Regions from separate parts of the Pararhizobium gei genome, predicted to be linked through region 3. Evidence: riboswitches for the same ligand, from Rfam matches in the RefSeq annotation. Region 3 holds a riboswitch; each other region holds the start of a gene.
What was found. A riboswitch is a leader RNA that binds a small molecule or an ion and turns the genes downstream of it on or off. The one in region 3 is predicted to bind cobalamin.

Region 1: linked by a shared signal. The riboswitch ahead of cobU (bifunctional adenosylcobinamide kinase/adenosylcobinamide-phosphate guanylyltransferase) and the one ahead of PY308_RS06310 (aromatic ring-hydroxylating oxygenase subunit alpha) in region 3 are both predicted to bind cobalamin.
Region 2: linked by a shared signal. The riboswitch ahead of PY308_RS14240 (CbtB domain-containing protein) and the one ahead of PY308_RS06310 (aromatic ring-hydroxylating oxygenase subunit alpha) in region 3 are both predicted to bind cobalamin.

What each region holds. Positions count from the first base shown of each region.
Region 1 is NZ_CP119409.1:2,689,124-2,696,979, forward strand. It holds gene cobN (cobaltochelatase subunit CobN) at 1-1,288, opposite strand, end outside; gene cobW (cobalamin biosynthesis protein CobW) at 1,488-2,552, opposite strand; gene cobU (bifunctional adenosylcobinamide kinase/adenosylcobinamide-phosphate guanylyltransferase) at 2,556-3,080, opposite strand; cobalamin riboswitch at 3,234-3,631, opposite strand; gene PY308_RS13170 (cobyric acid synthase) at 3,675-5,129, opposite strand; gene PY308_RS13175 (ABC transporter substrate-binding protein) at 5,881-6,879, shown strand; gene PY308_RS13180 (ABC transporter permease) at 7,044-7,856, shown strand, end outside.
Region 2 is NZ_CP119409.1:2,927,496-2,935,351, forward strand. It holds gene PY308_RS14225 (ABC transporter substrate-binding protein) at 1-697, shown strand, start outside; gene PY308_RS14230 (DUF3426 domain-containing protein) at 764-1,291, shown strand; gene PY308_RS14235 (putative bifunctional diguanylate cyclase/phosphodiesterase) at 1,404-3,170, opposite strand; cobalamin riboswitch at 3,377-3,639, shown strand; gene PY308_RS14240 (CbtB domain-containing protein) at 3,685-3,861, shown strand; gene PY308_RS14245 (CbtA family protein) at 4,037-4,807, shown strand; gene PY308_RS14250 ((2Fe-2S)-binding protein) at 4,812-5,663, opposite strand; gene PY308_RS14255 (glucoamylase family protein) at 5,693-6,982, opposite strand; gene PY308_RS14260 (DUF1194 domain-containing protein) at 7,143-7,856, shown strand, end outside.
Region 3 is NZ_CP119409.1:1,344,060-1,351,915, forward strand. It holds gene PY308_RS06290 (M10 family metallopeptidase C-terminal domain-containing protein) at 1-746, shown strand, start outside; gene PY308_RS06295 (FAD-binding oxidoreductase) at 736-2,187, opposite strand; gene PY308_RS06300 (L-threonylcarbamoyladenylate synthase) at 2,468-3,454, opposite strand; gene PY308_RS06305 (DUF6656 family protein) at 3,576-4,181, opposite strand; cobalamin riboswitch at 4,536-4,733, shown strand; gene PY308_RS06310 (aromatic ring-hydroxylating oxygenase subunit alpha) at 4,851-6,101, shown strand; gene PY308_RS06315 (FAD-binding oxidoreductase) at 6,103-7,200, shown strand; gene PY308_RS06320 (hypothetical protein) at 7,289-7,456, opposite strand; gene PY308_RS06325 (DUF982 domain-containing protein) at 7,736-7,856, shown strand, end outside.

The DNA.
Region 1 (7,856 bases), 1.3 Mb from region 3:
CAACACGGTCGGTCACGGGCTCATGGCCGACGATGTTGGCCTCGACGGCGCTGTCATAGACCGCTGCGGCCTTGAAGGACACCGCCCGCGACAGGATGCGGCCATCGACCTCCGGCAGCGCGACGTTCATCGCGAGGTCTCGCGCCATCAGCCCCTGCGCCGAGGCTTGCCAGGCGGCACGGGAAGAGCCCGAAAAAATCACCTGCAGCACCGGCGCATCGCTGCTCTCCAGCACAGTCGGCTTGCGGTCGGCGCCCGGTGCCGAAACCGCGAAGCCGGTGGCGTTCATCACCACATCCGGCGGCACATCGGCAAAGATCGCCTCCAACGTGCCGACGGACACCGGATCCTTGAGGCTGGACACAAACACCGGCAGCGCCGCCATGCCTTCGGCCGCAAGGGCCGCGATCAGGGCTTCGACAGGTCTGGTTTCGCCGCTCTGGACGAGCGCACGGTAGAAGCAAAGGGCAACGACGGGACGCGTGGAAGCGATAGCCGCGGTCGGGGTGGGCTTACCCCCCTCTGCCCTGTCGGGCATCTCCCCCACAAGGGGGGAGATCGATGCAGCGCGCCCCGGCTTTCCCCATTCACTTTTACGAATATCAACATCGACCTGCGACTGATGCAGTTGGTCAATCTCCCCACTTGAGGGGGAGATGTCAGCGAAGCTGACAGAGGGGGGTGCCTCTCCGGCGACACCAAACCCGATGGCTTTCCTCCACGCCTCGACCCCGATCACGCCCAAACCCGGCCACCAGATGCCTGCCTTCAGCAAGGGCGCTGCGGGTTCCGGCTTTTCCGAGCCGTCGATCAGCGCCTCGCCATAGCCAAGCAGCCGGCCCATATTGTCGGCACCGCCCTCGGTGAAATAGGCCCACATCCGGTTGCGGTCGTCTGCGGAAACCGTGGAAAACCGCTCAAGACCCGGATCGGGCTTGTCGCAACCCGGCAAGACCGCGATCTGGAACCTGTTTGTCACCGCAGCCGCATGCAGGGCTTCCAACACATAGTGGAAATAGCTATCGCCGCCGAGCGGACGCACGATAATGAGCCGGGCATGCCGCGCGGTGCGCTCGACATAGGTATCGACGGACATCGGATGCTTGAGCGTGAGCAGGCTTGCCACCCTCAGGGTTGCGCCGCCCTGTCGGGTCCGGTGCGCGGCAGCGATCGAGGACAGCTCGGTATCGGCGGCCGACAGAAACAGGACGTCGGCGGGAGACTGACCGAGATCAATCGCCTCCTCGCCATCGGTGATGGTGCCCTTCTGGGCTAGGAGAAGGTGCATGACGGCCTCCGGGGGCAGCAATACCCCCCTCTGTCCTGTCGGACATCTCCCTCACCAGGGGGGAGATCGATTGCGGCAACCCTAAGCACAGCCTTGGCTTTGGTAGAGATCGGACGACGCTGCCTTCCGATCTCCCCCCTTGTGGCGGAGATGTCACGCAGTGACAGAGGGGGGTAATCCGCGAACGCCCACATCAATTTCAAACCGCCGCTTCAATCGCAGCCCGTACGGCAGCCTGATCCATGTCATGCAGGCCGATGACGACGAGCCGTGTCCGGCGCACCTCGCCAGCAGCCCAGGCGCGATCGAAATACTGGTCGATGCGCGTGCCGACCCCTTGAATCAAAAGCCGCATCGGCTTGCCCGGCACATCGGCAAACCCCTTCAGACGCAGCACGTCGTGCGTGGCGATGACAACCTTCAGCTTTTCGAGGAAAGCGGCGGGATCGGCAAGCGGACCCAGTTCAACGACGAAGCTGTCGAATTCGTCGTGATCATGCTCCTCGCCGGCCTCGTGCTCCATCTCGTGATGCGACTTGCGGTTGGCAATGTCGCTTTCCGTGCCAATGCCCAGCCCCAGAAGAATGGCGGCGGAAACCTCGCCATTTTTCGCTTCGATCATCGTCGGCTTGCGGCTGGTGCGCGACGACACCTCCCTGCGAACGAAAGCCAACTCGACCGAATCGAGCAGGTCCGTCTTGTTGAGAATGATCAGGTCGGCCGCCGTCAGCTGGTCCTCGAACAGTTCCTCGATTGGGCTTTCATGGTCGAGATTGTCGTCGCCGACGCGCAGCGCATCGACCTTGTCGTGATCGTCGGCGAAACGGCCAGCGGCCACGGCGGCGCTGTCGACGACGGTAATGACGCCGTCGACGGTCACTTCGCTGCGGATGTTCGGCCAGTTGAAGGCGGCGATCAGCGGTTGCGGCAAGGCAAGGCCCGAGGTTTCGATGATGATATGGTCAGGCCGGTCCGGGCGGTCGAGCAGCTTGCTCATGGTCGGGATGAAATCGTCGGCCACGGTGCAGCAGATGCAGCCATTGGTAAGTTCGATGATATCGTCTTCGGTACAGGCCTCAGCGCCGCACCCCTTCAACACGTCGCCGTCGATACCGAGATCGCCGAACTCGTTGATGATCAGGGCGATCCGGCGCCCTCCGGCATTCTGTAGGATGTTGCGGATCATCGTCGTCTTGCCGGCGCCAAGGAAACCGGTGATGACGGTCGCCGGGATCTTACCCTGGGCGGACTTTGCAGTGGTCATGGATCAACCCTTCATTTTCAGCGGCAATCCGGCCGCGATAAAATAGACATCCGCAGATCTCGCGGCAATGATCTGGTGCAACCGGCCGGCATGGTCGCGAAAATCGCGCGCCATGCGGTTGTCCGGCACGATGCCGAGACCGACTTCGTTTGACACGAACACGAGCCTGGCCTGCGCTTGCGTGACAAAGCCCGCCAACCCTTCAAATTCCGCGGTTACGTCCTTGTTCTCCATCATCAGATTGGTCACCCACAGGGTCAGGCAATCGACGAGAACAGCCCGTCCGGACGCATCGATCCTGTGCAGGCACTCAACAAGATGGAGCGGCTCCTCATGCGTCTGCCAATCAGGGCCACGGCTGTCGCGGTGCAGGGCTATTCTTGCCCGCATTTCGTCGTCCCAAGCCCGCCCCGTCGCGACATAGTGCCTGTCCAGACCCGACCGAACGATCCATTGCTCGGCAAATGCCGATTTGCCGGAACGGGCGCCGCCGAGGACCAGCATGGATCCTGCTGCAATCGATGTCATGAAATTATACCGGCCTCAGCACATGCCGGAGGGATCGCAAGCCGCGGGCCGCGAGATGAAGGGCAAGCCGCGTGAGCGGGATGATAGAGCCATGACAACCTCCGTGCTGGCATCGGGAGTATCTCTCCCTGGGTCGGGCGGACCCCTGGCGAAGACGGGGCCCTGCGGATGGCAGGTCTCCTGGCTCACGGCGTCACGAACCTCTCTCTGAGGCCCGAACGGGTCCGCCTCGCCTTCCCGGAGTTTTGACGCCATATTGCAGGACTGCAATCGACGGGCAGAACGAAGAGGTGGACGATTCGTAGAGTGAGAGGCGTCCGGCCCCGGCTGATCGCACTGCAACTCCAGTGGCTTTTCCGGTTGGACCGCAGATTGCGCCGCCGCACCATGCGGCCGGTGGAAACGACGGCTTTCCCGGATGGCGAACCCTGACCGTTCTACAGTCGCGGGGTCGGCTGCGATAAGAATGCCCGGTTTGGGTCCACTCCTCCACATTCCCATTTACTCCCGAGCCGGAAACCGGCACGGGAACCATCCAATCATCGATGATTAGGCCCTCTGGCGGAAGCTGTCAATCGAGAGCGGAACCGGCGATCAGGGCATCAGCCCGTCAAGCCAGCCCGGGTCGAGAACGGCTTCGAGTTCAACGGCGACGTCGTCCAGCGCCGTGTCAACAGACTGGCGATAGTTCTGTCCGCCCGCCTCGATGCCGAAGCTCTTGAGAAGGGCGGCGCGGTAGGCGTCGCTGGCGAAAAGCCCGTGCAGATAGGTTCCGCTCACCCTGCCATCCGGCGAGACAGCGCCGTCCGCGCGACCGTCGATGAGGACCATCGGACTGGCGCAATCCGGGCCGGTCGTGCGTCCGAGATGAATTTCATACCCCTCCAGCACCACATCGAAAACCGCCGAGCGGGCACTGCTGTTGCGAACGGTCTTTTCAGGCGCCATCTCCGTTTCGACAGCGAGAAGGCCCAGACCGGCAAGCTCTGCGACATTGCCCTCGATGCCGTGCGGGTCGCGGACGCACTGGCCGAGCATCTGGTAGCCGCCGCAGATACCGATGACATGGCCCCCACGCCGAACATGGGCCTGCAGATCGCGATCCCAGCCGTTGGCCCGCACATCGGCGAGGTCTGAAATTGTCGCTTTCGAGCCCGGAATGATCACCAGCCCCGCATCGTCCGGGATGGGTTCACCGGCGGGCACGAAGACGAGATCGACCTCCGGCTCGGCAGCCAGCGGATCGAGATCGTCAAAATTGGCAATGCGGGAAAGGACGGGAACCGCCACTTTCAGCGCCCGGCCGTTGGCGCGCGTCAGCCGTTCCAGAACGACGGAATCCTCGGCCGGCAGACGCTTGGCGCTTCTCAGCCATGGGACGACACCGAAACACGGCCAGCCGGTAAAGCCGCGGATCGCATCGATCCCCGCGTCGAAAAGCGTCACGTCTCCTCGAAACTTGTTGATGATATAGCCGCTGATCATGCGGCGATCGTCGTCCGTCAGGATGGTATGCGTGCCGACAAGCGAGGCCATGACACCGCCACGATCAATGTCGCCGACCAAAACCACCGGAACGCCGGCGCGGGTCGCAAAGCCCATATTGGCGATGTCGCCGGCCCGAAGATTGATCTCTGCGGGCGACCCCGCACCTTCGACGATAACAAGATCGCGGCCCCGGCTCACCTGCTCGAAGCTTTCAAGGACGGCGCCCATCAGTTTCGGCTTCAACGCCTGATAGTCCCGTCCCCTCGCCTGTCCGGCGACCTTGCCCTGGACGACGACCTGACTGCCGGTTTCCGATTGCGGCTTCAGGAGAACGGGATTCATATGCACGGACGACGGCACCCGCGCCGCCATCGACTGCAGCCACTGGGCGCGCCCGATCTCTCCACCGTCATCGGAGACGGCGGCATTGTTCGACATATTCTGCGGCTTGAAAGGCGCGACCTTGACGCCGCGATTGGCCATCAGGCGGCACAGCCCCGCCACGAGCACCGTTTTCCCGACATCCGAGCCGGTCCCCTGAAGCATGATCCTTTTTGCCATGCCGATCCTCTAGCACCGCATCCGCCCGAAGTCGTCCCTTTCGCAATCCGGCGACGCTTTTTGCTGACGCAACCAGTATGATGACAGATGTTCAACGCAAAAGCCGCACCGGTTCCTCAACGAAACCGTGCGGCTTGCCATGACAATCCGGCTCTCCGGCGTACACCCGAAGAAAGCGCCGATCCGGGACGCAGTACCTGATCCGGTCGGGCGGCAGTGTTTGCTGCCGCAGGGAACAATTAGCCTGACAGGCGTTACCGGATGGTTATTAAGACCTTAAGCAAAGGTGAATTCGCGATTTTTTCGATTTTTTTTTAAATGCCGAAAAAATCCGGGACGGCGTAGACTGAACAGAATCCGTCTGCAATCAGCCGCGCTTTCTTGAAAGCCTATGAGTGCGGACCGTTTTTTCGGCCAATCGTCACGCATCTGCACAAAAATTTCGCGCACAGCTATATATTTCAACAGCTTGCACGCCAGGTGCCATGAGAGCGACGGCTGTCATCACGGCCGTTTGACAAGGGAGAGGTTGATTTCTTCCTAAGAATATCTAGGCTTACCCATACGGCAAGAGAGAGGGCTGACATGCGATGAAAGCAAGCAGACAAACCTCCGGATACCGTGGCAGCGGGGAATACGGCGACCTCGCCAAACAGCCCCTCGCTTCGACTTGAGCAATGGCCGCCAGGGCAAGCAGTATTCTGGCCGGCCCCGATTTTTTGGCTGCATTAAGACTGGGAGGTCTTAAATCATGAAGAAGCTTCTCGCTTCCACCATCCTCGCCGCCGGCGTCTATGCTATGGCCGGTTCGGCTCAGGCCGCAGATTGCGGCGATGTCAGCATTGCCGAAATGAACTGGGCTTCCGCTGGCGTAGCCGCGCAGGTCGATGCCTTCATCCTCAGCAATGGCTATGGCTGCAACGCGTCTCTCGTCGTCGGCGACACGATGCCGACCTTCACCTCGATGAACGAAAAAGGCCAACCGGACGTCGCCCCGGAAATGTGGATGGACTCGCTGCGCGTCCCGCTCGATGCGGCCGTCAAGGAAGGCCGGTTGATCCAGGCTGCGGAAATCCTCAGCGACGGTGGCGTACAGGGCTGGTGGGTTCCGAAATATTTCGCCGATGCCCATCCGGATATCAAGACCGTCCAGGATGCGATCAAGCATCCCGACCTGTTCCCCGCGCCTGAAGATTCGTCGAAAGGCGCCGTCTTCAACTGCCCGGCGGGATGGAGCTGCCAGATTTCCACCACCAATCTCTACAAGGCGATCGACGGCGATGCCGCCGGCTTCACGCTGGTCGACACGGGCTCGGCAGCCGGCCTGGACGGTTCTATCGCCAACGCCTACGAAAAGAAGGCCGGCTGGCTTGGATATTATTGGGCACCGACGGCTATTCTCGGCAAATACGAGATGACAAAGCTCGGCTTTGGCATGGAGACGGACAAGGCTGAATGGGATCGCTGCACCAGCGTGACCGACTGCCCCGACCCCAAGGTCAACGGCTATCCGACGTCCGAAGTCTACACCATCGTTACCAAGGGCTTTGCCGAAAAGGCCGAAGTCGCGATGGATTATATCAAGAAGCGCAGCTGGGAAAACGCGACGGTGAACAAGGTTCTGGCCTGGATGGACGAGAACCAGGGCAACAATGCCGACGCCGCCAAGCACTTCCTGGAAACTTATCCGGAAGTCTGGACCACCTGGGTCACACCGGATGTAGCGGAAAAGGTCAAGGCCGCTCTGTAGCATCGAGAACTGACAGAAGGCCGCCGGACATGGGGCATTGGCGGCCTTCTGCAGCAAAGCACTTCCGGACGAAAAGAAACAACACCGGACCTCTGTCCGACGGCGTTTCGAGCCGCCGCCCGCCATCGAAGGTTGAGCGATTTCGGCATATAAAGGGGGACTGAATGGCAACTGTTTGCAGCTATCTGCCGACCGTTCTATGCAAATTTCCATCCATCAGCGATGGCGCGATCCGCGTCGTCCGAAAATTTATCGATGACGGTTTCAAGGCCTTCGTTCGTGCCTGGGGCGATGTCATCGACACCCTCATTCAGCCATTGCAATGGTTTTTGAATACGCTCGAAGGAATTTTCACCGGCTCTCCCTGGCCGATCATCCTCATCATCATGGTCGCGATCGTCTACTACGGCAGCCGCGACCTTAAAATCGTTATCGGCACCGTCTTTTCGATGATGGCCATCGGTGTGGTCGGACTCTGGAACGACACGATGATCACGCTTGCCATGGTCACTGTCTGTACCCTGATCTCGGTTATCGTCGGCATTCCCATCGGCATCGCCATGGCGCGCTCCAACCGGACGCAGTCGGTCGTCAATCCGATCCTGGATGTGATGCAGACCCTGCCCAGTTTCGTCTATCTCATTCCCGTCGTCATGATTTTCGGCATCGGCAAGGTGCCCGGCCTGATCGCCGTGGTCATCTACGCCATTCCGCCGATGATCCGGCTGACCAATCTCGGCATCCGGCTGGTGGACAAGGAGGTGCTGGAAGCGGCCGATGCCTTTGGCTCCTCGACATGGCAGCGGCTGAAGAACGTGCAGATGCCGCTTGCATTGCCGACGATCATGGCCGGCATTAACCAGACGATCATGATGTCGCTGGCGATGGTGGTGATCGCCTCGATGATCGGCGTTGGCGGGCTGGGCCGAAACGTACTTCAGGCCATCAACAACCAGTTCTTCACGGTCGGCTTCCTC
Region 2 (7,856 bases), 1.6 Mb from region 3:
CCTGGAATCAACCGGCGTGCCGGTCTTCGTCGTTGATTTCAACAGCGACCCCCTGAAAAACACTCCGTCAACCATGCGCCTCCTGGGCAGGATTCTTGAGCGCGAGGCGCAGGCAAATGCCTTTGCCGACTTCTATGAAGTCCATCTGAAGCGGATTACCGACCGCGTCGCGGCTGCGCCCGAGCCCGGCCCGACAGTGCTCATGCACGCTTTCCCCGATCCGGACCGCTGCTGCTTCGCCTATGGCGCAGGCGGGTTGGGCGAGTTCATCGGCATCACCGGCAGCCGCAACATCGCCGACCGGAACATGCCCCGCCAGGGGGGCCTCGTCAGCGGTGAATATCTGATTGCGGCCGACCCAGAAGTCTATATCGCCACCGCCTCGCCGGGCGGAACCTATAGCGGCTTCTCTATCGGCCCCGGCGTGACGGCGGACGAAGCGCGACGAACGCTCGGCGAAGTCGTCAAGAATCCGACGCTGGCCAATCTGTCGGGTGTCCGTAATGGCCGCGTCTTCGGAGTGTGGAATTTCTTCAATGCCGTGCCTTTGAATATTCTTGCCGCCGAAGCTTTTGCGCGCTGGCTGCGCCCTGAACTGTTTGCCGATGTCGATCCGAACGCGAGCCTGACCGAGATCAACGAACGCTTTGCGGCAGTTCCCTTCGAAGGATCCTATTGGATCAGCCTCAATCCCTGAACCAAACTGCCGCCCATGCCTTCCATCCGGCGCACCCCCAGCTTATATAGAGAGGGGAGAATTTGAATGATTTGGATCATTGCCGCGGTCGCAGGATTGCTGATCGTCTATTCCGCACTGCGCTGGTCGCGTTTCAGGCGTTTTGCCGAACCAGTTTTGAGCATACTCGTTGCCCTGGCTCTCCTGTCCGCATTTCTCGTGTGGTGGCGGGAGGGCGGCTCGTCGGGCACCACCGATACACCGCCGCCATTCAGCCAGGCCCGGCCGGCTGTGCAGCCCGAGCAGATCCAACTCGAGAACATCGTTTTTACCCGCAATCGAACGACAGATATGAGCTATCGCGTGACGGGGGTCGTTTCAAACAGGAGCGCCTACGCTCTCGACTACTTCCGCCTCTCGGTCGCCCTCCAGGATTGCCCGGCAGCAAGTTGCAAGAGTATCGGCGACGACACGGCGCTGGTTCTCGCCCGGTTGCTTCCGGGCCAGAGCCAGCCGTTCGAGACCTTCTTCACTTTCCCCAACCCCTATGGCGTGGAGCCCGTCGCGCCGAATTGGTCCTATAGGGTGACCGATGCCAGCGGACGTATGCCCTGATTTCCTCAGGCTATTGTGGCGAGTTTCGCCAGGTCGGCGCGGATCGGGATTGCCGAGGAGCCACGACCCGGGCAGGATGACATCGAAGATTTCGAGGCCAGCACTGCGATCGTCAGGGAGGAGGAACAAGACCCGATACTTGGCTCTCTTTCAACCTGGCAAGCATATCGTCACCAGAAGCGGGGTACGCGATGGCATAGCCCTGCAGGATATGACAGCCGAGCCGCGCCAGTATCTTTGCATGTTCAAGCGTCTCGACACCTTCCGCCACGACTTCGATATTCAGCGCCTTGGCTATATCGACAATCGACCGGATAAGCCTCTTCTGTTCGCGGGACGTCGTTACCGGCATGACAAGGCGCCGGTCGATCTTCAACCGCCGCGGCTTTACCCTGATGAGCCCGATGATCGAGGCATGGCCGGAACCGAAATCATCGATTTCGACATCGATGCCCATCGCCTTCAGGGCCGCCACATTGGCAAGGATCCCGTCTTCACTGTCATCGAGGAAGATCGTCTCCAGGAGTTCGAACGACAGCGTGTCCGGCTCGATATCCAATTGCAGCAACTCGTCGATCAGCGGCGGATCCGCCAGGCGCGCGCCGGATACGTTCACCGCGATCCTTGGCACCCGGACACCCTGCCGCATCCATGACTTTCGATCGTTCAACGCGGCTTTCAGGATCGCCGCATCAAGTTCACCCATTTTTCCGAGATTTCCGGCGATGGGTAGAAACTCCCCGGGCAGAAGCAGGCCCCGCTTCGGATGGCGCCAGCGGGCGAGGCACTCCAGCCCAACAATCTGGCGTGTCCCTGCATCGACCTGAGCCTGATAGAACGGGACGAACTCGCCTTTTTGGAGACCGCGTTCGAACTGCCGGGCGATGCGGCGCTCATCGGCGATCTCAGCCTTCAATTGCGCGGAGAATACCTCCACCCTTCCCCGGCCAAGCCGTTTGGCGCGGTGAAGGGCAATGTCCGCCTCCGGCAGAAGGTCCGACATATTATCCCGGCTCGCACAGGCGATACCAACGGACGCGCCGATCAAGATGACCTCGTCAAGGTGCCGCACGGTCTGTCGCAATTGCAGGACGACACGGTTGGCAATGGTCTTGAGATCATCCAGCCTGGCATAATTGGTGAAGAGCACGGCAAATTCATCGCCACTGATCCGCGCGACAAATGTACTCTCCGGCAAAATCGCCCTCAAGCGGGTCGTGGCGTCCTTCAGGACTTCGTCGCCCCCGGCGTGACCGGCAGTGTCGTTGACTTGCTTGAACCGGTCGAGCCCGACATGCAGGACAGCCAGTTTCTCGACGCTGTCATCCCGCGAAAGTTCGCCAAGGTAACGGTCGAACAGGCGCCTGTTTGGCAGGCCCGTCAGATAATCGTGGTCCGCAGCATATTCTATTCGCCGCGTACTCGCCTCAAGCGCGACCGCGCGCGCTTCGGCAATGGCAGTCTGCCTTTGCAGTTCATTGTTAAGTTTCACATCGGAGGTCACATCCCATTCGACGCCGATGAAGATAATTTTTCCACTTTCCTCGAAGCAATGCGCCCGGGAACGCAGATTTCGGATCTCCCCATTTGGCAGCACGATCCGGTATTGCGAATGATAGGTTTCCCGTCCCTGGAGCGCAGCGTCGAAATCCGCAAGCGCTCTCTCCCTGTCGTCAGGATGGACACTGTTTGTCCATATATCGGCATTAACGCAGCCGGCCATGCCTTCTGTGCCGTAGAGCCGATGCATCTGCAGATCCCAGATGACTTCATCGGTCTGCGTATCATGCTCCCACACCCCGATTTGCGAGGCATCGAGGGCCAAGCCCAGCCGACGAAGAATATTCTGGAATTCCTGCTCGGTCCTCGCAGCCTTCATTGGATTCTCTGTGAGCAGTACAGCGCCATATGAACGCTGTTTTCATATATGATGAAGAAAAATAGCATAGCCCGCGGGAAACCGTGAGCGGCAAACTGCAATTACAGACGTTCACATTCAACTATTTGTATCTTCGATGTCCTGATGGGCGAATGAGGTGCTGCGGGCAAAGCTCGGCGAATTGACACGCATTGCATGACATCATAATCATTCATGGATCAAACGGTTCTCGTGAAAGCGAACGCTTTCAGGGAGTAAACGGGAATGTGATGGATGGACCCGTTCCGGGCATCCCAATCACGGCCGACCCCGCGACTGTAGAGCGGTTAGAAGCTGTCATGCCGGTAATACGGCAAAAGCCACTGTGGTAATGGCCCTGCGCCTGAACCTTGGGAAGGCGAGAAAGCTTCGTTGGTGCAAAGCACCTGACGCCGCGAGCCAGGAAACCTGCCGGTTGATGAAGGGCATAGGGCCCATATGGTGGGATATCCCACGCGCCATCACGGAGGTTGTTATGGCAACGACGACTGCTTCGAGCATTTCGCTCTCTCTCAACGACCGCATCACGGCTGGAATCATCGCTCTCCTGGTTGGCGGTTTTCTGGTTTTTGGAGCCGGTCTCGCGAATTCGGCTGTATTGCACGATACAGCCCACGACGTTCGCCATTCCTATGGTTTCCCCTGCCATTGACCCCCTGATGTGAAAGACCCTGCGTCTTTCACCTTGCGGCAAACCGGCTTGTACCCTGCGGTACAGTGTGCCGATCGCGTCCCGGTGACCGACCTGGGCGCGTTTTGCCATGGCATTTTCTGTGCGAAGCCGGTGCGCAGGCGCCTCTCCGCTCGTCTCAACCGGGGAAACTGAAATGATTATCAAAACCATCATGGCCGCCTTGGTGGCTGGGCTGATTGCCGGCGTTTTCACGACGGTGGCGCAGTCGGCCCGTGTCGTGCCGATCATCCTTCATGCGGAGGAATACGAGGGGAAGGAACCCTCTGCGGAACAGCCTGCAGGCATCGACGGACATCACCAGCAGTCGTCTCTCGGGACAGCGTCCGGCTTTCACGGATTGATGGCCGCACTGTCTCCTGTCACTCCGGCCTTTGCGCATGAAGGCGAGCATGACGAAGGTAGTGGCATCATGTTCGGCATGAGCCGCTTCACCGGAACGCTGTTTGCCAACCTGGTAGCCGGAGCCGGCTTCAGCCTGCTTCTGACCGCCGCCAGCCTCTTGAGCGGCTACCCGGTAACAGTGCGAAACGGGGTGCTATGGGGTGCCTGCGGCTGGCTTGCCGTGCATCTCCTGCCAGCGGTTGGGCTTCCGCCGGAGCTGCCCGGTTTCCCGGCGGCGGACCTCCAGCAACGCCAGATCTGGTGGGTGGCGGCGGTTGTTCTCTCCGTAGCTGGCCTGCATCTCCTGGTGCTTCGCACCGAGATCGCCTCAAAAATTGGCGGCCTGGTGTTCATTGCCATGCCGCATGTCTACGGCGCACCGCAGCCTGTGGATATGTCCAGCACTGTTCCGGCCCTGCTCGGTGCGGAATTCGCCGTCGCAGCCCTCGCCACGGCGCTCGCCTCCTGGCTGTTTCTCGGCTTCGTTACGGGCTTGATCAACGACCGTTTTCTGAAGGCATAAGCCGTTATCGACCGCCTGCGCCTTCGAGATGCGCGCGCAGGCGGTCTTTTCGCGTCCGTTCGTCCAACAGCACGCAGACGTCGCAAAAACGCCCGTCTTTCGTGCGGTAAAAGAGGCAGCAACCGCTGCGCAGCCGGAAGAAGCGGCCGCTGAGAATACCTTCGATATTCGTTTCTACATATTCAAAATGGACGTCGAACGACAGCGGCGATCCGGATTTGCGGACAAGGGAGCGGGCAAGCCCCATCGCCCGTTTCTCATCGCAGAGCGCGATGCCGACATCAAGAAATGCCCCGGTAAGGCCATCCGCAGCAAGCCGCCACAGCGCTGTCGGCGACAGCCCGCTTCGGCTGGCTATCGTATTCACGACGGGGCGAAGGCCTGCAACGAAACCATCGTGAAACGCCGCCAGCGGATCCGAGCCGCTTGCGAAATCGCTGAAACAAAAGTGGAGGCGGCGGGCATCCGCCGGTCGATTTTGTAAGGTCTTTTCGCCCAAAGGCTCGAACCTTACAGCGAGCGTCGATGGATCGAGATCAATCACCCGGCCCGTTTTGAGAAACAGCGCCCCCACAGCAATGCTGAGATGGTGGCTGTAGAACGCCATGAGATGGGCGCCACGGACCCGGTCGTCCATTCCGGCTGCAAACTGGGTCTGGTAGCCCATCAATACCTCGACGAACGCACCTTCAGGATCCCAGGCTTGGTCAGCATTTTCAAAACGGCTAAAGCTCGTCCGTTGGGACAGGGCGACATCGGGGAAGCGCTCGGCCTGCCAGGCAAGCGCTTCACTCAGGTCATCGCCCGAGGGAAATGACGGCTTGTCGCCGAAATCCGCTTGCTCTGCCAAATCCATCGACCATCCGTTTCGAAGACCCGTTTATCTCAAAGCCAGCCGTCCGAAAACCCGGCGACTTTCAAACCCCGTGCCATCACGGGATGCTCGCGCATCCGTCTCCAGAACAAGCCACTGCGATGGTTTTCGATCATCATCACCAGAAGGCCCTGGTCAAGACCAATGATCCGGCTGTTGAGCCAGCCCTCCGATGTCTTTGACGGAATGCTCGGGTTGAAGCTCCCGACAAATTGCCCGTTTTCAAGCACGCCCGGATAGGCCGCAATGATGTTGCGCGTCGCAGAGATCGCCGCCTCCGGCGCGTGGGCGACCGAGGCCAATGGCGCCCAGGGGGCAACAGTGCCGTCATCCGGCCCGAGTGGCGCTCCCCGCGCCGCATAACCTGAAAAATCCTGCCGCCTGCCGTCATAAAGGCGGCGCGGTCGTAGCGGCCCGTCACAAGCCGTCAGTCCCCAAAGATTCGGCCCATAACCGGCAAAACGTCCGGGATTTCGGATCGCATACGCCCTTTGAACCGAGATGGCCCGGCAGGTGTTCTCGAAATAATCGGTCTGCTTTTGCCTCATGGGCGCGTCGCGAATGCCACGAAAATCGATCCAGGCCTGCGAAAACAGGTGCGTGAACAGGGGACCGGCATAAAGGAATGGCCGATCATCCACCGTCATCCAGTCGAAATGACGCGTAAACGCATCATAGCTTTCCTTGCCGATCGGAAAGGACGGCGAAGCGAGCGCCAAAACATAGAGAATGTGCGCCTCGCTGTAACACGTCCAGTGGTAGGGCAAAAATCCACTACGGGGCTTCCAGGCCAGCCACAGGGCTCCCTGCCCATCCGCCGCCCAGGCCCAGTTTGCGCGCGCGTAAAGCATGGCGGCAAGCGAGCGGATTTCCGCCTCAACCGGATCGTTCTCTTCAAAATAAGCTGCGGCTGTCAGCATGCCGGCAATCAGGATGGCGCTGTCGATCAGCGACAACTCGCTGCGCCAGGCGCGGGCTCCCGTCCTCATGTCGAGAAAATGATAGTAGAGGCCCTTGTATCCCGTTGCGTCGCGGTCGCGACTTTGTGGGCTTTGCGCAAAAAATCTCAAGGTGGAAAGCGCTCGTCCCGCTGCATCTGTGCGCGAGATCCAGTGTCGTTCGACCCCGGCCGCATAAGCCGACAGGCCAAACCCCGTGGCGGCGATGCTACAGGGCGAACCCGGCTGGGAGGTGTCGGCAATCAGCCCATTGTCCGGGTTCGCGTGGTCCAGAAAGTATTCGAATGCGGCTTTCTGGAGCCGGTCGATGAGCGCAGTATCGCTATCATTCTTCAGAAGCATTCCGTCAATCACTCCCATGGCGCGAGTCGAACACAGCCGGCCTTCGGGTGCAAATCACCGATTGTTGAACTTCAACGCCTGCAAAATCATCGCCCCTGAGCTAAGCTGTGTTACAGTTTTCTTGTTTTCCGCGACAGGAAGCCGTGATTGGACAGCTCTAATGTTCACAACACTCGCTCTGCTCTTTGCTCTGTCCGGCACGGCTGCGGCTTCCGTGGCGGCTGGTCCGGAAGTCGATGTGGCACTGGTGCTCGCCGTCGACATGTCCGGCTCCATGGATCTCGATGAAGCGCGGGTTCAGCGCACGGGGTATGTCGAGGCGTTGCGCCATCCCGACTTTGTCAACGCGGTCACGGCCGGTCTCAACGGCCGTATTGCCATCAGTTATTTCGAATGGGCTGGCAGCGTCAACGAGACATCCCTGGCGGGTTGGCATGTCATCGAAAAGAAAAGCGATGCAGACGCATTCGCCGATCTGCTTGCCGAGCGACCGGTCTACACGCGCCGCGGAACATCGATCTCGAATGCGATCGCCTTCGCATCCAAACTTTTGGATGCCGGTGCCCCCACCGCCATGCGGAGGGTGATCGATGTGTCAGGCGACGGACCGAACAATCTGGGGCCGCCGGTGTACCCGGCACGGGAGAAGGCCGTCGCCAAGGGCATCGTGATCAACGGTCTTGCCATCCTCATCCGGCCATCGGGCAGCGCCGGGCCACTCGACCGGTATTACGCCGATTGCGTGATCGGCGGTCCGGGCTCCTTCGTCCTGCCGGTTCATCGTGCCGAAGATTTCTCGGTAGCAATCCGGCAGAAGCTGGTGATGGAAATCAGTGGCGCGCCCGCCGCGGAACGCGTCGTACCCGTTCAAGCG
Region 3 (7,856 bases):
CGACGTCGACCAATCTGCTGTTCCAGTATGATTTCGCGAGCGCAAGCTCCACCAAGCTTAAACTCTATGACAACAGCAGCAATTATACCTCATTTGGCGGAACCGGCTTCAAATATGTTGTCAAATCCGGCTTCGTAACCGATGTCACAGCGGGTAAGGTCCAGTCGCTTGATGTCGTCATCAAAGGCGTGACCACGGTCAAGATCACAGGACTCGATGTCTCCGCTGCCAGGCTTTACGACGCCGCCGCCGCCGAAGATGACGCACTGTTCGTCAACCTGTTGCTGGCCGGCAATGACACGATCAACGGGACCAGCTCGGCGGATATCATCAACTCCGGCACCGGCGACGATGTCATCAAAGGCAATGGCGGTAACGACAAGATCCGCGGTGCTGCCGGGGCCGACGATCTCTATGGCGGAACCGGGAAAGACTTCTTTGTCTTCAAATCCGTCAAGGATTCGACCTCTTCGGTGGGCGGGCGCGATACAATCTTCGATTTCAACGGCAGCGGTGGCGATCGCATCAAGCTGAACGACATCGACGCCAATACCAAGCTGTCGCACGATCAGGCCTTCAGCTTTATCGGAACGAAGGCGTTTTCCGGCCATGCCGGCGAGTTGCGCTATGAAAAGAAAGCCTCCGACACCTATGTCTATGCCGATGTGAACGGCGACAAAAAGGTGGATTTCGCCATCCACTTCGATGACGCCATCACGCTCCAGAAGGACTTTTTCATCCTTTGAATGTGCCGGGATCGGTCTGCAGCACCTTGCCGGGATTCATGATGCCGGCCGGGTCGAAGGCGTGCTTGATGCGCTGCATCAGGTCGATCTCGATGGGCGAGCGCACCTGCGCCAATTCGTCCCGCTTCAATTGGCCAATGCCATGCTCGGCCGAGATCGAGCCGTTATAGGCAAGCACGATGCCGTGGACGATCGCATTGATCTCGCGCCAGCGGCCGATGAACGCTTGGATGTCGGCCCCAACCGGCTGGGAGATGTTGTAGTGAATATTGCCGTCGCCCATATGGCCGAAGGCGCAGATGCGGGCGCCGGGGATGGCCTTCATGACAGCCGCATCCGCCTGCGCCATGAAGGCGGGAATGCTGGACACCGGCACGGAAACGTCGTGCTTGATCGATCCGCCTTCCGGCTTCTGCGCCGGCGACATGCTTTCGCGCATATGCCACAGGCTCCGGCGCTGCGCTTCGCTTGCGGCAAGCACCGCGTTTTCCACCAAGCCCGTCGAGATCGCGTTTTCCAGCAACTGGTTCATCATCCGCTCCGCCGTCTCCGCGGAGTCCGAGGTGGAGATGTCGATCAGGACATACCAGGCATGGACAGTCTGAAGCGGATCGCGAACGCCCGGAATATGCCGTGCCGTGAATTCGACGCCGAGCCGTGGCATCAGTTCGAAGCCGGTCAGCGCTGGCCCACAAAGGCTGGCTGCCTTGTCGAACATGTCAAGCGCGTCCTCGACGCTTCTTAACCCGGCAAAGGCGACCTGATGGCCGAGCGGTTGCGGAAACAGCTTCAGCACGGCGCCGGTGATGACGCCAAGCGTGCCTTCGGCTCCGATGAACAGGTCGCGCAGGTCGTAGCCCGTATTGTCCTTTTTCAGCCGCCGCAGTCCGTCCCAGATTTCACCCGTCGGAAGAACGACTTCGAGGCCAAGGCAAAGCTGGCGCATATTGCCATAGGCGAGAACCGCCGTGCCACCGGCATTGGTGGAAAGATTGCCGCCGATCCGGCAGGAGCCTTCCGAACCGAGCGATAGCGGAAACAGGCGATCATGCGCTTCTGCAGCCTTCTGGATATCCGCCAGAATACATCCGGCATCGGCGACGATGACATTGCCAACTGGATCCATGTCGCGAATACGGTTCAGCCGTTGCAGCGACAGCACGATATCGGCAGCGCCGGTGCGCGGAATCTGTCCGGCCACGTGGCCGGTATTGCCCCCTTGCGGCACGATGGCGGCACCGGTCTCCGTTGCGAGTTTCAGGATTTGCGACACCTCTTCCACGGTGCCGGGTTTCAGAACCAGCGGCGTCGTGCCTTTGTAGAGCCCGCGGGATTCGACCAGATAGGGAGCGAGATCGCCCGGCTCCGTCAGGGCGTTCGCCGCACCGACGATGGTGGTGAAGCGGGCGATCAGATCGGGTGAGGGGAGGGTGTTCATCATAGGAGCGGTCCCTTGTGGGTCGCCGGGTTGCTCTTTGCTCCCCTCTTCTCCCCATCGGGGAGAAGGTGGCGCGAAGCGCCGGATGAGGGGGCCCGAAGGCCAGTTCTGTTTGGTTCCGGCCGCGCCGAAGTCCCCCTCATCACCTCGCTTGCGCTCGGCACTTCTCCCCGCTGGGGAGAAGAGGGAGATCGACGCGCGCCCCTGCAACCAACAAGCCATTGTGCTGACCGCAAAGGGAGGACCGTTTGGCGAAGACCAGAGGGATATATCCCAAGACAATTCATCCTTGAGTACCCTCCCTCGGCGCCGCCGCCCGTTCGATGCGGTCGATGATCGCCTCTCCTAATCCATTGGACGGAATAGGGCCGAAGGCGATGGTCGTGGCGCCCGAGGCGTCAGCTTGTTTCATGTAGGCAAAGAGATTGGCCGCCGCCTCCCGCAAATCGCCGGAGCGGCTGAGATCGAGCACCAGCACGGCCTTCTCTTCGCCCGGCAAGACCTTGCCGCCGAAGCGGATGACGGCTTCGCCGGCCGTGACATCCGATGCATTCAGCCGGACTGCCGCTCCCGGCGCATAATGCGAGGCGAGCATGCCCGGCGCCTCGATCGCAGCCCCCGCCGTCTGCGGTCGCTGCACCGTCTTTCCTGTCACTCTTTCAATGTCGGCGACATCCAGCCCGCCCGGCCGCAGCAGCCTGATCTCGTCGCCCTCCACCTTGATGATGGTGGACTCCAGGCCGATCCCGGCTGGTCCGTCGTCGAGGATGAGTGCGACCTTGCCGCCAAGATCGTCCGCGACATGCGCGGCTGTCGTTGGGCTGATCCTGCCGGAAGTGTTGGCGCTCGGTGCGGCAAGCGGCTTGCCGTATCTCTCGATAACCCGGCGGGAAAACCCGTCCGGCATGCGGATCCCCAGTGTATCGAGGCCGGCGGATGCCAGCGGATGCACGCCGCTCTCTGGCTTCATCGGCAGGATCAGCGTCAGCGGCCCTGGCCAGAAAGCCTCGGCAAGCGCCAGTGAAATCGGATCGAAAACAACATGGCGGCGCGCCATGTCGAGATCGCAGACATGGCAGATCAGCGGGTTGAAGCGCGGTCGCCCCTTCATTTCGTAAATACGGGTGATTGCATCGGGATTGGTGGCGTCCGCCGCCAGGCCATAAACCGTTTCCGTCGGGATCGCCACGGGCAGGCCCATGCCCAGTGTGTCGCAGGCCCCCGTCAGGGCGCGCTCCGGTTCCGTCCGTGTATCGATGATCAGGGTCATGCAGCTTCCAAAGTCGCGGCTACGCGCTCTTCGGTCTCTTTACAGGGCATTGCCGAGCCTTGCCAAGCCATTTTGGCCGCGCCGGCAAGCAAGGAGATTGCCAACCGATGTCCGGCGCCGGTCAGAGGCTGTTGATGATCCGGCGAAGCTGCTCGTTGCGCGCGCCGAGCAGCAGCACGTTCTTCAAGGCTTCCTTCGGCTCGGCGGTGCGAAACAGAAGCCCGTTCTCGTGGACCGACCTGTTCAGGATCAGCTTGCCCGCGTCGCGATCCATCTCGGTCGCAACGGCGAAATACATCCGGGAATAGCCGATCTTGACGCTGTCGAAGAACTGCTCGTCGTCGCCGATCTCCGAGAAGAAATTGGCGATGTAGAAGGACCAGCGGACATCGTTGAACTGGGCGAATTTCGTGCGCGCCGTCGTGACGTGGCAATAGCCCAGATGTGGCCGGCCCTGAAGAGTGCGATGGAAGACCACCTTGGGAAAGCGGATCGAGGCATGGAAGGCGTTGATCCGTTCATGGGTGACGGTCGCTGCCGCCTGCAGCTTGCGCCCTGTGCGTTCGGCCACTTCCTGATGTGTGAGATAGCGCTTTTCGTCCGCGTGCCATTCCGGCCGGTGCCGATTGATACGCCCGGTGCGCAGGAATTCTGTATGAACCGCGATTTTCGGCGGCGGAGCCGTTTTCGCAACTGCAGCGGCGTCGAAATATCTCAAGTTTGACATCGGCCTGAACCCGGATTTTGCTGGGTATGCGGGGATCATATACCACGGCGTCATAATCCCCATAAAACTACATGCTTAGGGTTAATGGGACCTTTCCATAGGTAGCCGGGCATGATGGTGCGAGGCTTTCGCCGGAGCCGGAAGAACAGGCCCCGGCCATGTCGCAAAATGACCCGAGTTTTGCAGAACCGGCACGCCGTCGCCGCTAAAACGGGCATCTGCCTAAATAACGAAAAATATCGTTGTTTCTGCTTAGAAAATGACCAGCGATCACAGCCGCAACCGCTCTATTTTCTTGTCGCCTTTCTGGAATCGGATGTCGCTTTCCAACGGCTGTTTTGACGCGGCGCAGGATTAGATGGCAATACTCAAGGTGCTGCCTTTACAGGGAGGGCGGAGAATTGGGAAGCCGGTCGAAATCCGGCGCTGCCCCCGCAACGGTGGTGGAGCGAAACCCGGCAAAAAAGTCACTGGAGAGATCCGGGAAGGCGCCGGGAAGGTCTGACAAGACAGCTCCAGAGCCCGGAAACCAGCCTTGTTTGTGAAAAGATGTCTTGGTTGCGGCGGGCAGCCGGAGAGTGAACCAGTTTATCCACGCGTTCTCCCGGCGCGGCGGCGGTTCCTTTCCTTGGCTCGCGGACCACAAGTGGCGAGCACAAGGAAACGACGATGGATCTGCGCAGCGAAGTCCTCCGCAAATTGAAGAACCGCAAGGACGGGCATAGCCTGGAGCAGGCCTTCTACACCGATCCCGATCTTTACAAGCTCGATATGGAGCAGATCTGGTACAAGGACTGGCTTTTCATCGGTCATGACTGCGAAGTGCCCAGGGCCGGTAACTATTTCACCGTGCAGGTGGGCGCCTATCCGGTCGTCGTCGTGCGGGACCGCCAGGGCGTGGTGCGCGCCCTGCATAATTCCTGCCGGCATCGCGGGTCGCGGGTCTGCGCCGGGCAGAAAGGGTCTTCCGCCAAGCTCGTCTGTCCCTATCACCAATGGACCTACGAACTCGATGGCAAGCTCATTTATGCGCGCCAGATGGGCGAGGATTTCGACAAGGGCCAGCACGGCCTGAAGCCCATCCACTGCGAAACCATTGGCGGCTATATCTTCATCTGCCTTGCAGACGAGGCGGCGGATTTTCAGCCGATGCGCGACATGGTCCTGTCCTATCTCGCTCCGCACAATCTGAAGGATACGAAGGTCGCCTTCGAAAGCACCATCATCGAGAAGGGCAACTGGAAACTCGTCTGGGAAAACAACCGCGAGTGCTATCATTGCGCGGCCAACCATCCCGAGCTCTGCCGCACCTATCCGGAAGCGCCGACCGCAACCGGCGTGCAGGGCGCCAAGGACGATCCCGTCATCGCAGCCCATTGGGCAAAGTGCGAAGCGGAAGGTCTGCCGAGCGAATTCAGGATGTCGGCCACCGGCCAGTTCCGCGTTGCCCGCATGCCACTGATCCAGGAAGCCGAGAGCTACACCATGTCCGGCCGTCGTGCCGTCCAGCGCCAACTGTCGGACGATGTCAGCCAGAGCCATATCGGCACCTTGCTGATGTTCCATTATCCCAGCACCTGGAACCATGTTCTGGCCGACCATGCCATCACGTTCCGCGTGCTGCCGCTCGGGCCTGAGCTGACTCAGGTTACGACCAAGTGGCTCGTCCACAAGGATGCGGTCGAAGGCGTTGACTACAACCTCGATGAACTCACCCATGTCTGGACCGAAACCAACGATCAGGACCGCCAGATCGTCGAGGAGAACGCTTTCGGCATTCGCTCGCCAGCCTATCAACCCGGTCCCTATTCGCCGGACCATGAAGGCGGCGTGATGCAGTTTGTCGAATGGTACACGCGCTTCATGGCTGATCGCCTTAAGGGCAGTTCGGTCGCCACTCCTCTGGTCCGGGTTGCCTGATATGACGATTGCCTCAACTTTCCGGCATTTCGACGAGTTGCAGCCGTTCAACGACCGGCAGCAGCTTCTGGAATGCATTTCCGTCACCCATGAAGCCCCTGATGTCATGACCTTCGGCTTCAAGGCTGATCGGGACAGCTGGTTCCGCTACTTGCCCGGTCAGTTCGTCACGCTGGAGCTACCGGTAAAGCCCGATGATCCGGTCATGCGCACCTATACCCTGTCATCAACGCCCTCACGGCCCTTTACCATTGCCGTTACCGTCAAGGCGCAGGCATCGAGCATCGGCACCCGCTGGATGTTCGAAAACCTGAAGCCCGGCATGAGGCTGAAGGCTTTCGGCCCGCTCGGCGATTTCTCCTTCGTCCGGCATCCCGGCGAGAAATACCTGTTTATTTCGGCCGGTTCCGGAATCACGCCGATGATGTCGATGACCCGCTGGATGGCCGATTGCGCCCCCCAGACGGACGTCACATTCCTGTCCTGCGCACGCCAGCCGGACGATCTGCTGTTTCGTGCCGAGCTCGAAAATCTTGCTGCGCAGATGCCGCGCCTCAATCTTGGTTTCATCGTTGAAACCCACGCCCCGCGCCATGGCTGGCACGGCCTGCGCGGTCGCATCGAGACGTCCAAGCTGGCCTTGCTTGCACCTGATTTCCGCGAGCGCACCATCTTCTGTTGCGGGCCGGAGCCTTTTATGCGCGGCGTCAAGTCCATGCTCGAGGGCGTCGGTTTCGATATGGGGCGCTATCACGAAGAGAGCTTCCAGCCTGCGGCGGCACCGGCGGCAGAAGAGCTTGCCATTCGGGCAGGGGCCGGCGACATCGATCTTCAGGCCGTCTCCACGGTCACCTTCACCATGGCTGGCAAGGAGGCCAAATGCCAGCCGGGCCAGACCATCCTGCAGACGGCGCGGTCAGCCGGGGTGCGCATCGGCGCTGCCTGTGAAGGTGGGCTTTGCGGCACCTGTCGGGTGATGAAAATTTCGGGCGACGTCGAGATGAGCCACAATGGCGGCATCCTCGACGATGAGATCGAGGAAGGTTACATCCTCGCCTGCTGTTCTCGCCCCCTTGGAGATGTCCAGATCGAGGCGTAGTCCATTTTCAAGAGCCATTCCGGCGCTCCTCGCTGCCGGAATGGCGGCCCGCCCTGACCGAGGCGGGACCGTCAGCGGACGGAAATTCTTAGTAAGGGACGCGCAGGCCGCCACCGCCGCTTGAAGCGGAAAGATCGGGCTGCGGATAGGCGCCCTGATACTGCGCATAAGTCGTGTTGCCCGCTCCGGTGCTCGCACATCCGGAAAGAGCGATCAGTGTGACCGCGGCTACTGCCATCAAAGACCCAAGGCGCATGTTTTTCTCCAATCAAGTTCGTCGGCTAGCCGACAGATTTCAAGCGGACACTGACCCAAATCCGGGGCGATGGCAAGGCGAGGCGAGGCGGGATAACGCAACAGGTCGCTCGCACTCAACTACGGTCCAGTTGAATTTTTTCAAGGGCCACCGGAAGCGCGTCCGGGAACACAGGGATTTTTTTCGACTCTGTCCGGAACGACTCTTGAAGACAAAAATCCGCGACCGATATCCTTTCCACACGTGCGAACTGGCGGTCGAAAATGGAGGAAAAACGAGATGACAATTCGCGATATCCCCTGGACGCATCCCTTGAAAGTCCGGCTGCAGAACGGCCTTGAGCGAACCTTCTGCAGTGTGCACGAAGCTCTTGATTTCCTTGAAAACGAATGGCCCCTGA